DNA from 4 places in the Rhizobium sp. LjRoot30 genome. Region 4 is predicted to be linked to each of the others. Evidence: predicted binding sites of a transcription regulator. Region 4 holds the regulator's gene; each other region holds the start of a gene.
What was found. The regulator LexA, encoded in region 4, represses DNA repair genes until DNA is damaged. The targets are predictions, from matches to a motif close to TGTTCNNNNTGTGTTCNG.
Positions count from the first base shown of each region.

Region 1: a site for LexA is predicted at 1,386-1,403, ahead of parE (DNA topoisomerase IV subunit B). Genes of this name have one in related genera too.
Region 2: a site for LexA is predicted at 1,881-1,898, ahead of recA (recombinase RecA). Genes of this name have one in related genera too.
Region 3: a site for LexA is predicted at 2,087-2,104, ahead of ACSQ3I_RS19005 (putative DNA modification/repair radical SAM protein). Genes of this name have one in related genera too.

Region 1 is NZ_CAXUSG020000013.1:50,791-54,108, forward strand. It holds gene parE (DNA topoisomerase IV subunit B) at 1-1,307, opposite strand, end outside; gene ACSQ3I_RS22195 (alpha/beta hydrolase) at 1,548-2,426, shown strand; gene ACSQ3I_RS22200 (FAD-binding oxidoreductase) at 2,426-3,318, shown strand, end outside.
Region 2 is NZ_CAXUSG020000016.1:21,316-24,633, reverse strand. It holds gene alaS (alanine--tRNA ligase) at 1-502, opposite strand, end outside; gene recA (recombinase RecA) at 669-1,754, opposite strand; gene ACSQ3I_RS23835 (carbohydrate kinase family protein) at 1,999-2,940, shown strand; gene ACSQ3I_RS23830 (pseudouridine-5'-phosphate glycosidase) at 2,975-3,318, shown strand, end outside.
Region 3 is NZ_CAXUSG020000009.1:199,550-202,867, reverse strand. It holds gene ACSQ3I_RS19010 (UdgX family uracil-DNA binding protein) at 1-849, opposite strand, end outside; gene ACSQ3I_RS19005 (putative DNA modification/repair radical SAM protein) at 849-2,081, opposite strand; gene ACSQ3I_RS19000 (caspase family protein) at 2,365-3,318, shown strand, end outside.
Region 4 is NZ_CAXUSG020000005.1:280,787-284,104, reverse strand. It holds gene ACSQ3I_RS13215 (formylglycine-generating enzyme family protein) at 1-77, shown strand, start outside; gene ACSQ3I_RS13210 (DUF389 domain-containing protein) at 88-1,227, shown strand; gene lexA (transcriptional repressor LexA) at 1,335-2,063, shown strand; gene ACSQ3I_RS13200 (ComEC/Rec2 family competence protein) at 2,057-3,318, opposite strand, start outside.

The sequences.
Region 1 (3,318 bases), on a different contig from region 4:
ACTTCCTTTTCCTTGCGGCGGCGGACACGTTCGTCGGCGCGTTCGATCACCCATTCGAGCAGCTTGGCGGCTTCGGCGGGGTTGTCGGCGAGGTAGTGGTCGAAGGGGTCGCGCAACGCGTTCTCGACGATGCGCTGGGCTTCGACTGTGGCGAGCTTGTCCTTGGTCTGGCCGACGAATTCCGGTTCGCGGATGAAGACGGAGAGCATGCCGACGGCCGAAATCATCACGTCGTCGGTGGTGACGATGGCGGCGCGCTTGTTCTGCGTCAACTCGGCGTAGTTTTTCAGGCCCTTGGTGAGCGCGATGCGCAGGCCGGCCTCATGCGTGCCGCCTTCGGGCGTCGGGATGGTGTTGCAGTAGGAATGGATCTGCTGGTCGCCGCCATACCAGGTGACGGCCCATTCCATCGCGCCGTGGCCGCCGGTCTTTTCCGTGCGGCCGGAAAAGATTTCGCGGGTGACGGTGAATTCCTTGCCGAGCGTCGCCTGCAGGTAGTCCTTCAGGCCGCCGGGGAAATGGAAGACGGCCTTTTCGGGATATTCCGAACCTTCCGGCAGGACGCCGGGATCGCAACTCCAGCGGATCTCGACGCCGCCGAACAGATAGGCTTTCGACCGCGCCATGCGGAAGATGCGGCCCGGATCGAAACGGACGTGGTCGCCGAAGATCTGCGGGTCCGGATGGAAGCGCACGCGGGTGCCGCGCCGATTGTGGACGTCGCCCAGCTCCTCCAGACCGCCCTGTGGCAGGCCACGCGAAAAGCGCTGGCGATAGAGCTTGCGATTTCTCGCCACCTCGACTTCGAGAAGATCGGAGAGGGCATTGACGACCGAAACGCCGACGCCGTGCAGGCCGCCTGAAGTCTCGTAGGCCTTGCCGTCGAACTTGCCGCCGGCGTGCAGCTTGGTCATGATCACTTCGAGCGTCGACTTGCCGGGAACCTGCGGGTGGTTTTCCACCGGGATACCGCGGCCGTTGTCGGTGACGGTCAGGAAGCCCTGCGTGTCCATGTGCACTTCGATGAAGTTGGCATGGCCGGCGACCGCCTCGTCCATCGAGTTGTCGATGACTTCGGCAAAGAGATGGTGCAGCGCCTTTTCGTCGGTGCCGCCGATGTACATACCGGGACGCATGCGCACCGGCTCCAGCCCTTCGAGCACCCGGATCGCCGAGGCGTCGTAGGTGTCGCTGGAGGTTGCCGGGGGCGCCGGGCTGCGTGTTGCGGGCTTGGCGGCGGGCGCCATGGCCTGCGGTTCCGGCTGCGGCGGCGCCGGGACTGCGGAAAAGAGATCGTTGTTATCCATCGAATTCTTCAGATCTTATCCTTCAAGGCCGATCGGGCCGGCGCTGGGAGAACGCGGCGCTCGGACGGCCAACGCATTTGTACCTGCTTTGTTCGTCAGGCCGCGAATCACCGGGATTATGCCGGAAACCCTGCAAAAGCGCGATGCCCGGCAAATCAGCGGCAAACTTTGGCATCAGGATTGCTTTGCGGAGCCGGGGATGGCAAGGCAGAACCGCAGTGCAAAGGAACGGGGCGGCACATGTCCACAACTCATTTCCGGATTCTTGCTTTGACGGCGCTTCTGGCCGCGTTTTTTTCGCCGGCCGCGGCGGGCGCGAAAGCGCTGCAGCCCTTCAAGGACGAGCTGTTTTCCGCCCAGACGGTGCTGGAAGGCCGCGACAACGGCGATTTCCAGCGCATCGACTACCAGAAAATGCGCGACATCTACGAGCGTGACCAGATCCCCGAGCAGCGGGTGAAGCGGCGTTTCGTCGATCTTGGCATCAAGAAATATCAGGCCAACGAAACGCTGGGGCTTGGCGAGCGGAAGCTCGATCTCTTTCGTGCCGGACCGGCCCAGAACGCCGCCTTTACGGTGATCTTCGTCCACGGTCGCGGCGGCGACCGGCGGCTGGGTGCCAACGACTACAGGTTCGGGGGGAATTTCAACCGGCTGAAGAACCTGGCTGTCAGAAATGGCGGTGTCTATTATGCGCCGAGCGTGCGCAGTTTCGACGCTGCGGGCGTTTCCGATGTCGCCGGGCTGATCCGCTATGCAGCGGCGCAATCGCCGGGAAAACCGGTGATCCTGTCCTGCGCCTCGATGGGCAGCTTCGTCTGTTGGGGGGTGACACGCGAGACGGAGGCGGGCCTGCTGTCGGGCATGGTGATCCTCGGCGGTGCGACCGACCCCGATTTTACGGAGAGCGTTTTCCACAAGGCGAAGCTGCCGATCGCATTCTTTCACGGAAGCGAGGATAGCGTTTATGCCGCAACGGATCAGATCGCCTTCTACGACCGGCTGCACAAGGCCGGCTATCCGGCTCGCTTCACTCTGTTCGAGACGGGTTCGCACGGCACGCCGATCCGCATGATCGACTGGCGTGCGACGCTGAACTGGCTGCTTGCGGGCCGTTGATGGGGATGGCGGCACCGGACGAGCGCAATCTGTCGGACAGGCAAACCGTTTCTGCCGATCGTTTCGAAAACGAGGCCGTCGATCTGGGCGGACCGTTTCTCGGCGTCGGTGGACGCCTTTCCGGCGGGGCGCTTGTCCGCGGTGGCGGCATGCTGATCGACATGCGGTCGCGCAACCGCATCCTCTCCTTCGATCCGGGCACCGGCGTCATCGATTGCGAGGCCGGGGTGACGTTGCGGGCCATTGTCGGCAAGGCGGCGGTGCAGCGGTTCTTCCTGCCCGTCACGACAGGCAGCGCTGCGGCAAGCATCGGCGGGATGGCTGCTGCCGATCCTGCCGGGCGGAATGCGCTGCAGCGCGGCCGGTTTTCGGAACATGTTCGGTCTTTGCGGCTGATTAGAAGTTCGGGCGAGGTGCTGACCTGCTCGCGTCAGGACAATGCAGCGCTGTTTGCCGCGACGCTGGGCGGATACGGCCTGACGGGGCTGATCCTTTCCGTCGAACTGCAGTTGATGAAGGTGCCTTCGGCGCATGTGCAGCGCCACCTCCTGCGTTTTTCCGCGCCGGAGGATGGGCTGGCGCTCGCCCGCGAGCGGGCGGAACTGCATGAATATGCCTGGGCCTGGCTGGATATGGCGGGACGCGGCATCGTCATCGCCGCCGATCACGCCGATGCCGGTTCGGACCTGCCGGATATGCCGAAACGTCGCCGCCTGCCTCTGACCGTGCCGTTGCTGCCGTGGTTTTTTCATCCGCGCGTTGTCCAGGCGGCTGGCAGGGTTGCCTGGTACGGGTTGAGGGGCGGGGAAGCGGCGAAGACGGTGGCGTGGTGGGATTTCTTCTGGCCGCTGGAGGCGTCGCCGTGGTCCGGCGGGGCGCTGCTGCCGGCAGC
Region 2 (3,318 bases), on a different contig from region 4:
GGCCGGTATCGCCCATCGCCCAGAAATTGTCGCTGGTCGGGATGCGGATGATCTTTTCATCGGAAAGGCCGGCGATCTTCTTCCAGAGATCGAAGGCTTCGTCGTCGGTATGATAGACCGTCACCAGCAACCGGTCGCGCGCCAGGCCGAATTCCTTGGTGATCAGGTTCCAGGCAAGCTCGATCGCCCGCTCCTTGAAATAATCGCCGAAGGAGAAGTTGCCGAGCATTTCGAAGAAGGTGTGGTGGCGGGCGGTATAACCGACATTGTCGAGGTCGTTGTGCTTGCCGCCGGCGCGCACGCATTTCTGCGCCGTCACTGCCGTCGAATAGGGACGCTGCTCCAGACCGGTAAAGACGTTCTTGAACTGCACCATGCCGGCATTGGTGAACATCAGGGTCGGGTCGTTGCGCGGAACAAGCGGGCTCGATGCGACGACTTCGTGGCCGTTCTTCTTGTAATAGTCGAGAAAGGTCGACCGGATTTCATTCACACCGCTCATAGCACGCCCTTCATTGCTGCCGGAAAGCCGGCAAAATACCAAAATCAACGGCTTTTATCGTCCGCACCTGCCACTGTCCAGCACAAGCAAGAAAAACCGGCCGCACATCTTGCGAAATGTGCGGCCGGCGACAGAAAAGCGATATTTGCGGTCAATACCGAACCGATCAGGCCTCGGCGGCGTCGTCACCATCCGATTCCGGACCGCCATTTTGCAGGAAGCGGTCGGCGATCAGGCCGGCATTCTGCCGCAGCGCGGTCTCGATCTCGCGAGCAAGATCCGGATTGTCGCGCAGGAACGTCTTGGCGTTTTCACGGCCCTGGCCGAGGCGCTGGCTGTTGTAGGAGAACCAGGCGCCGGATTTTTCGACGATGCCGGCCTTGACGCCGAGATCGATGAGTTCGCCGGTCTTCGACACGCCTTCGCCATACATGATGTCGAATTCGACCTGCTTGAAGGGCGGCGCCATCTTGTTCTTGACGACCTTGACGCGCGTCTGGTTACCGACGACTTCGTCACGCTCCTTGACCGAGCCGATGCGACGGATATCGAGACGGACCGAGGCGTAGAATTTCAGCGCGTTGCCGCCCGTCGTCGTTTCCGGCGAACCGAACATCACACCGATCTTCATGCGGATCTGGTTGATGAAGATCACCATGGTGTTCGACTTCGAGATCGAGGCGGTGAGCTTGCGCAGCGCCTGGCTCATCAGGCGGGCTTGCAGGCCGGGCAGACTGTCGCCCATCTCGCCTTCGATTTCGGCCCGCGGCGTCAGTGCCGCCACAGAGTCGACGACCAGCACGTCGATGGCGCCGGAACGCACCAGCGTATCGGTGATTTCGAGTGCCTGCTCGCCGGTATCAGGCTGGGAAATCAGAAGGTTCTGCAGGTCGACGCCGAGCTTGCGGGCATAGACCGGGTCGAGCGCGTGTTCGGCGTCGACGAAGGCGCAGATACCGCCCTTTTTCTGGGCTTCCGCGATGGTCTGCAGCGCCAGCGTCGTCTTGCCCGAGCTTTCCGGTCCGTAAATCTCGATGATGCGGCCCTTCGGAAGACCACCGACGCCGAGCGCGATATCGAGGCTGAGAGAACCCGTGGACACGGTTTCGATCTCGATCACGTTCTCGTTGGAGCCGAGCTTCATGATCGAGCCCTTGCCGAAGGAGCGCTCGATCTGCGAGAGAGCTGCTTCCAATGCCTTGCTTTTATCCACCGATTTTTCCTCTACAAGCCGCAACATATTCTGTGACATCCGGTCCACCTTTAGGTTATTGAAGCCGTTGAGGCAACGAAGCTGCTGATGCGGATTTTGTACCTCATTTGTTCTCATATTGCAACGCCCATTCAACCCACTGATTCAAAAACCGAAATGAACGCGTGTTCTTTTTTTGTTTTCACCTTGGATAACAGAGGCTTGAAGACGGAAGCGGATGCGGACGTTTCTTCTGGAACGCAGCGAATCGGGTGTGGTCGGGTGAACTTTCCGGGGAAGCGACATGCATAAGATTCTCGTCCTCGGCGGCGCGCATATCGATCGGCGGGGCCGCATCGGCGGCGAGACCGCGCACGGCGCCAGCATTCCCGGCCACTGGTTCGAGGAGGCCGGCGGCGGCGGCTTCAATGCCGCCCGCAACCTGGCGCGGCTCGGCCTTGCGGTCAGGATGATTTCGCCGCGGGGCGGCGATGCCGATGGCCAGAGCGTTGCGGAGGCGGCGCTGGCGGCCGGCGTCGACGATCGCCCCTTCACCTTCCTCGACCGGAAAACACCGAGCTACACCGCCATCCTGGAGCGGGACGGCAATCTGTTGATCGCGCTTGCCGACATGGAGCTTTACCGGCTGTTTTCGCCGCGCCGGCTTTCCGTCCGCGCGGTGCGCGATGCCATGGCGGAGGCCGACCTGGTGCTCTGCGACGCCAACCTGCCGCAGGAAACGATCGCCACGCTTTCGGTCAAGGCACGCCATCTCGGCAAGCGGGTTGCGGCAATCGCCATCTCGCCGGCCAAGGTGCCGCGCTACCGTGAGAGCCTGGCCGAAATCGACTTCCTGTTCATGAACGAGGCGGAGGCTCAGGCGCTTGTCGGCAAACGTCCCGAAACAGCCGAGGAATGGCCCTCGTTGCTGCGTGACGCCGGGCTTTCCGGCGGCGTCGTCACCCGCGGTCGCGAGGCGGCGATCGGCTTTAGCGGCGAGCGCTCCGTTTCCCTGTTGCCACCGGCCATCGACACGGTTGCGGATGTGACCGGAGCCGGCGACTCTCTGGCGGCCGGCGTGCTTTACGGCGTCATGAACGGGTTGCCGTTCGAGGAGGCGATGCGGTTCGGCGCGGCCGCCGCGGCGATTACCGTGCAGTCGCCGCTGGCCACGGCCGAAAATCTCTCCGAAGACTTGCTCCGCGACATGCTGGCTCTTGTGCCGGCGGCGAAAATCCTGTCATGAGAAGCGCAAATACCAGACAAATGGAGGTCTCTCGATGACCAAAGCCCTCTCCCCCTCGCTGCCGATCGCCTATTCGAAGGAAGTCGCCGCCGCCAAGCAGCGCGGTGCGCCGATCGTTGCGCTCGAATCCACAATCATCACCCACGGCATGCCCTACCCCGGCAACATCGACATGGCCAACAGCGTCGAGGCGATCATTCGCGCCCAGGGCGCGGTGCCGGCGACCATCGCCGTGCTGCGCGGCACGCTGCATGTCGGCCTGGAAGCGGAGGAGCTGGAGCAGCTGGCGCAGACGACGGATGCGCTCAAGGTGTCCCGCGCCGACATCGCCTTCGCCATTGCCGAACGGCGCACCGGCGCCACCACCGTTGCGGCGAC
Region 3 (3,318 bases), on a different contig from region 4:
CAGCGGTTCGGCGGGAACGGCTCGCGCTGCCGCCTGCAGGCGGTCGTGAAAGGCAAGCGGCTCGCTTGCCTGCCGCTTCGCCATGGCAATCACCCGCGCCTCCGCATCGGCGATCAGTCCGGGGATGAGGTCTGCCTCCGGCAGGTTCTTCCAGTATTTCTTCGGCATCTCGGCCTGCATCGCCTTCACCTTCAACCGTGCCGGATTGAAGATGTTGGCATAATAGATCCGCCAGAGTTCGTCGGCATCGTCGCTGATATCGGGCTTTTCCGCCGGTTCGTCGGAGAGCGTCAGATGAGTTCCGTCCCACGCGGCTGTGCCCCGCGGCGTGGCAATGACCCAGTCCATGTCGTTGAAACGGCGCTGGAAGAACGGTGCCGTGCGGGCGACGATATGATGATCCGGCTCGAACCATGCGACAAAGCTGCGTCGCGCCGTCACAGCCGATGCGATTTCGCGAAATCGCACGAAGGCCGTCATCTTGTGGCTATCGCGGCGCACCGATTTTTCCAGCAGCCGTGCCCAGGCCACCTCTTCGTCCGCCCGCACCTGCAGCAACGCCCGTTCCCGCGCCAGCCGCCAGAGAAGACGATAGAGAAGGTCGAAACGGGCCGGATCGGAATGACAGACGACTGCCGTCGCCAGGTCGATGAAGGCCGCCGGCACATGGATCGCAGCTCCTTCCGCCGGCGGCGGCAGCGGCGTTTCTTCCGATCCGAACAGCCCGGCATCCATCGACGCTTCCTGCCAGTCGATGGCCTGCGGCTCGATGCCGGCGAACAGGAACGCCCGCGCCCGGTTTCGCCACTCCGCGAAATCTCCCCTGCCCCTCACGATGGCGTGATGGATCATAACAACGACAATTGCTGCGGTTTCGGCTCGAACAGGCTTCGCAGGTCGGCGCGCTCGGCAAGTCGGCGCGGCGACCAGCCCTCGGCGGTGACGAACGGCTGCACCTTGCGGATCGAAACACCAAGATGTTTCAGATCCTCCAGCCGCAACCGGCGGTGAAGCCGGCTCGAAAGGATCGATTTTACCGCCTTCGTCCCCAAGCCCGGCACCCGCAGCAGCATCTCGCGATCCGCTCTGTTGATGTCGAGGGGAAAGTGCTGGCGGTTCGCAAGCGCCCAGGCAAGCTTCGGATCGAGATCGAGATCCAGCATGCCGCCCGGCCGACCTTCAACGATCTCCGGCACGCTGAAACCGTAGAACCGATACAGCCAGTCCGCCTGGTACAGCCGATGTTCGCGCATCAGCGGCGGCTTGATCAGCGGCAGGTTCTTCGACGAATCGGGGATCGGGCTGAAGGCGGAATAATAGACCCGTTTCAGATCGTAGCTGCCGTAGAGCCTGGCGCTGGTGCCGAGAATGGCGGCATCGTCCGCGCCGTCGGCGCCGACGATCATCTGCGTGCTTTGTCCGGCCGGAACGAAACGCTTACGTTTCTTCGTCTGCAGCGTCGGCTCGCCGGCGGCCTCGATCTTCAGACGCAGTTCGCCCATCGAACGGCGGATGTTGGCGGGCCGCTTTTCCGGCGCGAACCGGGTGATGCCGGTATCCGTCGGCAGCTCGATATTGATCGAGAGCCGGTCGGCATACAGCCCGGCTTCCTCGATCAGTTGCGCCGAGGCTTCCGGGATCGTCTTCAAATGAATGTAGCCACGAAAATTATGAACCGTCCGCAGTTCCCGCGCCACGCGCACCATCTGCTCCATCGTGTGGTCGGAAGAACGGATGATGCCGGACGAGAGAAACAGCCCCTCGATATAGTTGCGGCGGTAGAATTCCAGCGTCAGCCAAATAACCTCCTCCACCGAAAACCTTGCTCGCTCGACATTGCTGGACGAACGATTGATGCAGTAGGCGCAGTCATAGATGCAGAAATTGGTCAGCAGGATCTTGAGCAGCGAAATGCATCGTCCATCCGGAGCATAGGCATGGCAAATGCCCGCCCCTTCTGTCGATCCGAGCCCGCCGGACTGCGACGAGTCTCGCTTGGTCGTCCCGCTGGAAGCGCATGACGCATCGTATTTTGCGGCATCGGACAGCACCGCCAGACGTTCTTTCAGCGACTTCTTCATTAAAATGTTCACTATATGTTCCTTTCGTTTCCGTCAAGATCCCTTGGGCGTCAACCGAGAGGAATGAACCTGCATCGAACGAATATCTGCGCCTGCTCGCCCGTGTTTGACATCAAGCCGTTGCCGATTATCGAACTTCCTGTACGATCGATCGGCCAGAGCACGAACCACGAAGCCGGTTATCGATATGCATAGATTGCCTTCGTCTCATCTAGTCAGATTGGCCGCTCTGGTGTTTGCTTGGCTGCTTCTGTCACTTGGCGTCGCGCAGGCGCAAAAACGGGTGGCATTGGTCATTGGCAATTCGAACTACAATCAGGTCGCCCGTCTTCCCAATCCCGCCAATGATTCCCGCGCCATGGCCGATGCGCTTGTCCGGCTCGATTTTGTCGTGACGCTGCAGCAGGATCTTGGCAAGGCGGCAATGGAACAGACCCTTGCCGACTTCAGTGATGCGGCCCGCGAGGCCGATCTGGCGGTGGTCTATTATGCCGGTCACGGCATGGAAATGAACGGCAAGAATTACCTGATACCGACCGATGCCAAGTTGAAATCCGACAACCGCGTCCAGTTCGAAACCGTTTCCCTCGACCATGTCATGCTGGCAATCGAAGGCGCCAAGGCGTTGAAGCTGGTGCTTCTGGACGCCTGCCGCGACAATCCCTTCGCCAACAGCATGAAACCGACGAACGCCACCCGCTCCATCAGCCGGGGCCTGGCGAAGGTCGAGACCAATCCGGGCATGCTTGTGAGTTATGCCGCTGCCGCAGGCACGACCGCGCTCGATGGCGACGGCAAGCACAGCCCCTATACGGAAGCGTTGTTGGCCCATATTGAACAACCCGGCCTCGAGCTTAGCCTTTTGTTCCGCAAGGTGGCCGACGCGGTACAGGCCAAGACGGACGGAAAGCAAACGCCATTTGAATACGGACGGCTACCCGGCGTAAGTATTTATTTGAAGGAGCCGGTCTTGGTCGAAGAGAAACCGGTCGTCGCGCCGGTAACCGTCGTCAATGATCCCTGCCGGGACGCGGCTGCACATTGGGCCGCGATCGAAAACCAGAACAATCCAGCGCTTTTTGAAGACCATCTGCGTCAGTTTGGCTCCTGTGCCTTCGCGACAGTGGCGCAGGCCCGTCTTGACACACTCCGCCAACCGAAAGCCGAACCTGTCATCGAGACAAAGGTAGAAAGCTCGGTCGAAACACAGCCGGTAGAAATTGCCGCACTGGATCCG
Region 4 (3,318 bases):
GGCCGGCCGCACGCCATGCTGAAACGGAGGATACATCGACAAGTCATGTCGGTTTCCGTTGCGTGAAGCGGATGTAGAAACGGCCGTTTGCTCGATACGAGCCTGTCGAAACCGAATGTCTGTGACCCTTACAAACCATCCCGAGAACGATCTGCCATGGCCAACCAAATGTACGGAAGCGTCAGAGATATCCTTCGCTTTGAGGGAAGTGACACGCCTGCCTATTGGCGGCGTTTCTCCATCCTCCTGACACTTGCGGTCGTCATCGCGACGATGGGGCTCCTGCGCAATTCCGGCGCCGTGATCATCGCAGCCATGCTGGTGGCCCCGCTGATGACCCCGATCCTCGGAATAGCATCCTCGATCGTGATGGGATGGGTCGGACGCGCCAGCAAACTGCTTTTGACCGTCTGGCTGGCAGCAGGCTTGAGCGTGCTCCTTGCCTGGCTGCTCGTCTGGCTGACCGATGTGCCGAGGGGAATAGTAATTCCCAGCGAGGTCATCAGCCGAACAGACCCCGGGGCCGAGGATCTCGTCATCGCGCTTGCCGCGGGTATCGCCGGCGCTTACGTCCAGATCCGCAAATCCGAGGCGAGCCTTATACCGGGTGCGGCTATCGGAGTCTCGCTTGTTCCGCCCTTGGCCGCGGCAGGCATATTGCTCTATTTCGGCCAGCTCTCGCGCTGCTACGAGGCGCTGCTGCTTTTCGCCACGAATTTCGGTGCGATCATTCTGTCCGCCTGTATCGTCTATCTGGTCCTCGGTCCGCGTGATCTGCTGTTCAGGGCAGGCACGCGACGCATCAAATTTACGCTGGGTTTTGTCACGATCGCAGCCTTCCTCGCCATCGTCTTCTCGCAACTCTTCACTGCGACCTATTTCCGCTTCATGGAAGCCGGCGTCCAGGCGAAGCTTTCGCGCAGGATCGTCGAGTGGGCGACACCCACCCCCATCGAAATTCTGCGCATCGACATAGACGCGCATAAAAAGGTCGCGGAAGTCTGGGTCGTGGTCGATCTTCCTTCCGACGCACAATACAAGGTCGCCTCCATTTCGGACCTGCTTCCGCCGGCGCTGAAAGAGGTGCCGTTTCGAGATGCCGCGCGCGACGTACTCGGCCCCGAATACAAGGTGATCGTCCGCTACCAGACACGTCTGGCGTGGCTGGTGAACCTTGATAACGAGACGATCGAGCCGGCACCATCTACCCTGCCCGAGGGGGACTGACAGGCTCCGCCTCCCTTATTATCCATCAAAATTGGGGACTTGCAGAACACATGCCGAACAGATAGTGTCTGTTCTGGATTTGTTTCGCGATTCTGGGGATGGAAACGATGCTGACACGCAAGCAACAGGAACTTCTGCTTTTCATCCATGAGCGCATGAAGGAATCGGGTGTGCCGCCCTCTTTCGACGAGATGAAGGATGCCCTTGAACTGGCATCGAAATCAGGCATCCACCGCCTGATCACCGCCCTGGAAGAGCGCGGCTTCATCCGCCGCCTGCCCAACCGGGCGCGGGCGCTTGAGGTCATCAAATTGCCGGAGGCCTATTCCCCTGCCCCGCAGCCGCGGCGCGGCTTTTCGCCAAGCGTCATCGAAGGCAGTCTCGGCAAGCCGCAGCCTGTCGCCGCAGTCCCCTCCAAGCCTGTCAAATCGGCGGCAGACAGCAATCCTCATTCCGTTTCCGTGCCGGTGATGGGACGCATCGCCGCCGGCGTGCCGATTTCCGCGATCCAGAACAACACGCACGAAATCGTCGTTCCGGCGGAAATGATCAGTTCCGGCCAGCATTATGCCCTTGAGGTCAAGGGCGACTCGATGATCGAGGCCGGCATTCTCGACGGCGACACCGTCATCATCCGCAACGTCAACAGCGCGACGCCCGGCGATATCGTCGTGGCCCTGGTGGATGACGAAGAGGCGACGCTAAAGCGTTTTCGCCGCAAGGGCGCCTCCATTGCGCTCGAAGCGGCCAACCCGGCTTATGAAACCCGTATCTTCTCGTCCGATCGCGTCAAGGTACAGGGAAAGCTGGTCGGTCTCATCCGCCGCTATCACTGAACGATCAATGCGGCAATCGAGGCAGGCAAAGCCGCATTGAATTCACCGCTGCGCCAATCGTAACTGCGGTGACGCATCCAGGGGCGTTCGGCGTTCTCAAAGGCCGGGGCCAGGCGGGGTTGCTCGGCGGGGTTCTCAGGCAGGCTGATTTCCAGTGCGCCGGTGCGTCTCAACGTGGTCGACGTGATCAGCAATGCCCCGGAGCGGCAGGCTTCGAAACGGAGCCGTGCCGAGACGATGACAAGCGTTGCCGCATCACATGCGGCGCCGGCATATGCAGGATCATCGACCAGGGCAATCCTGCGTTCGCCGAGACGCAGGACACACCACAGTTTTGCTGCACAGGCAAAACGTCCCTCCTCGCTTTCCGCCAGCGCCTTGTGCATGGCGGTTCGTGCCTGCTTCACTTCCTCGGCTGTCAGGCGTTTTCTCTTTCCATCCTTCTCCATCGGTTTTGCGGTGTTTTCGAGCTGCTGCGGATCCCTTGGCTCGCCGATCGCGAGAGCGCGTTGCCATTGCGCAAAGATAAAATCGGGTGGGCGATCGCGATTGACGCTCCACGTCCCGTCAAGACGGGCGGAGGCAAGGCGTCCATCCTCTGCGACGATGAGATCGGCCGTACCGCGGCCATCGGCCATGAAAGCTGCAAGCGCGCCCGCCAGGATCAGGAGGCCGCCGAGATGGCGAAGCCGCGTCTGCAGCAACGTCATGACCAGAAAGCCGGCGACCGACAAGGGAAAGAATACGGGATGCAGGCGGCCGAACGCCACTTCGCCACCCCAGCCCGAAACCATCCGGGCTATTGCGATCACCAATTCCAGCCCTGCTCCCATGATCTGCAGGGGAAAGGCATCGAGGCCGAAGGGCATCAGCAACATGCCGATCAGGCCGGCCGGCATGACAACGAAGGAAATGATCGGCATGGCCGCAAGATTGGCGACCAGCCCATAGGTTGCGAGCTTGTGAAAATGCTCGATGGAAAAGATCGCCGTCGCCAGGCCACCGATCAGCGAGGTAAAGAAAACTCCGCCGAAAAAGCGAAACACCCATACCGCCGCTCGTAGGCCGGGGATTGCGGAGGCATGTTCGGTCGCCGGCCGCTCCTTCCACAAAGCATACCCCGCCACCAGAGCCAGCGTTGCTGCAAAAGACATCTGGAAACTTGCGCCCATCACTTCCGAGGGCGACATGGCGATAATGACGATGGCCGACAGCGCGACATTGCGCAGGCTGATCGAAGGGCGATCGAAGAACA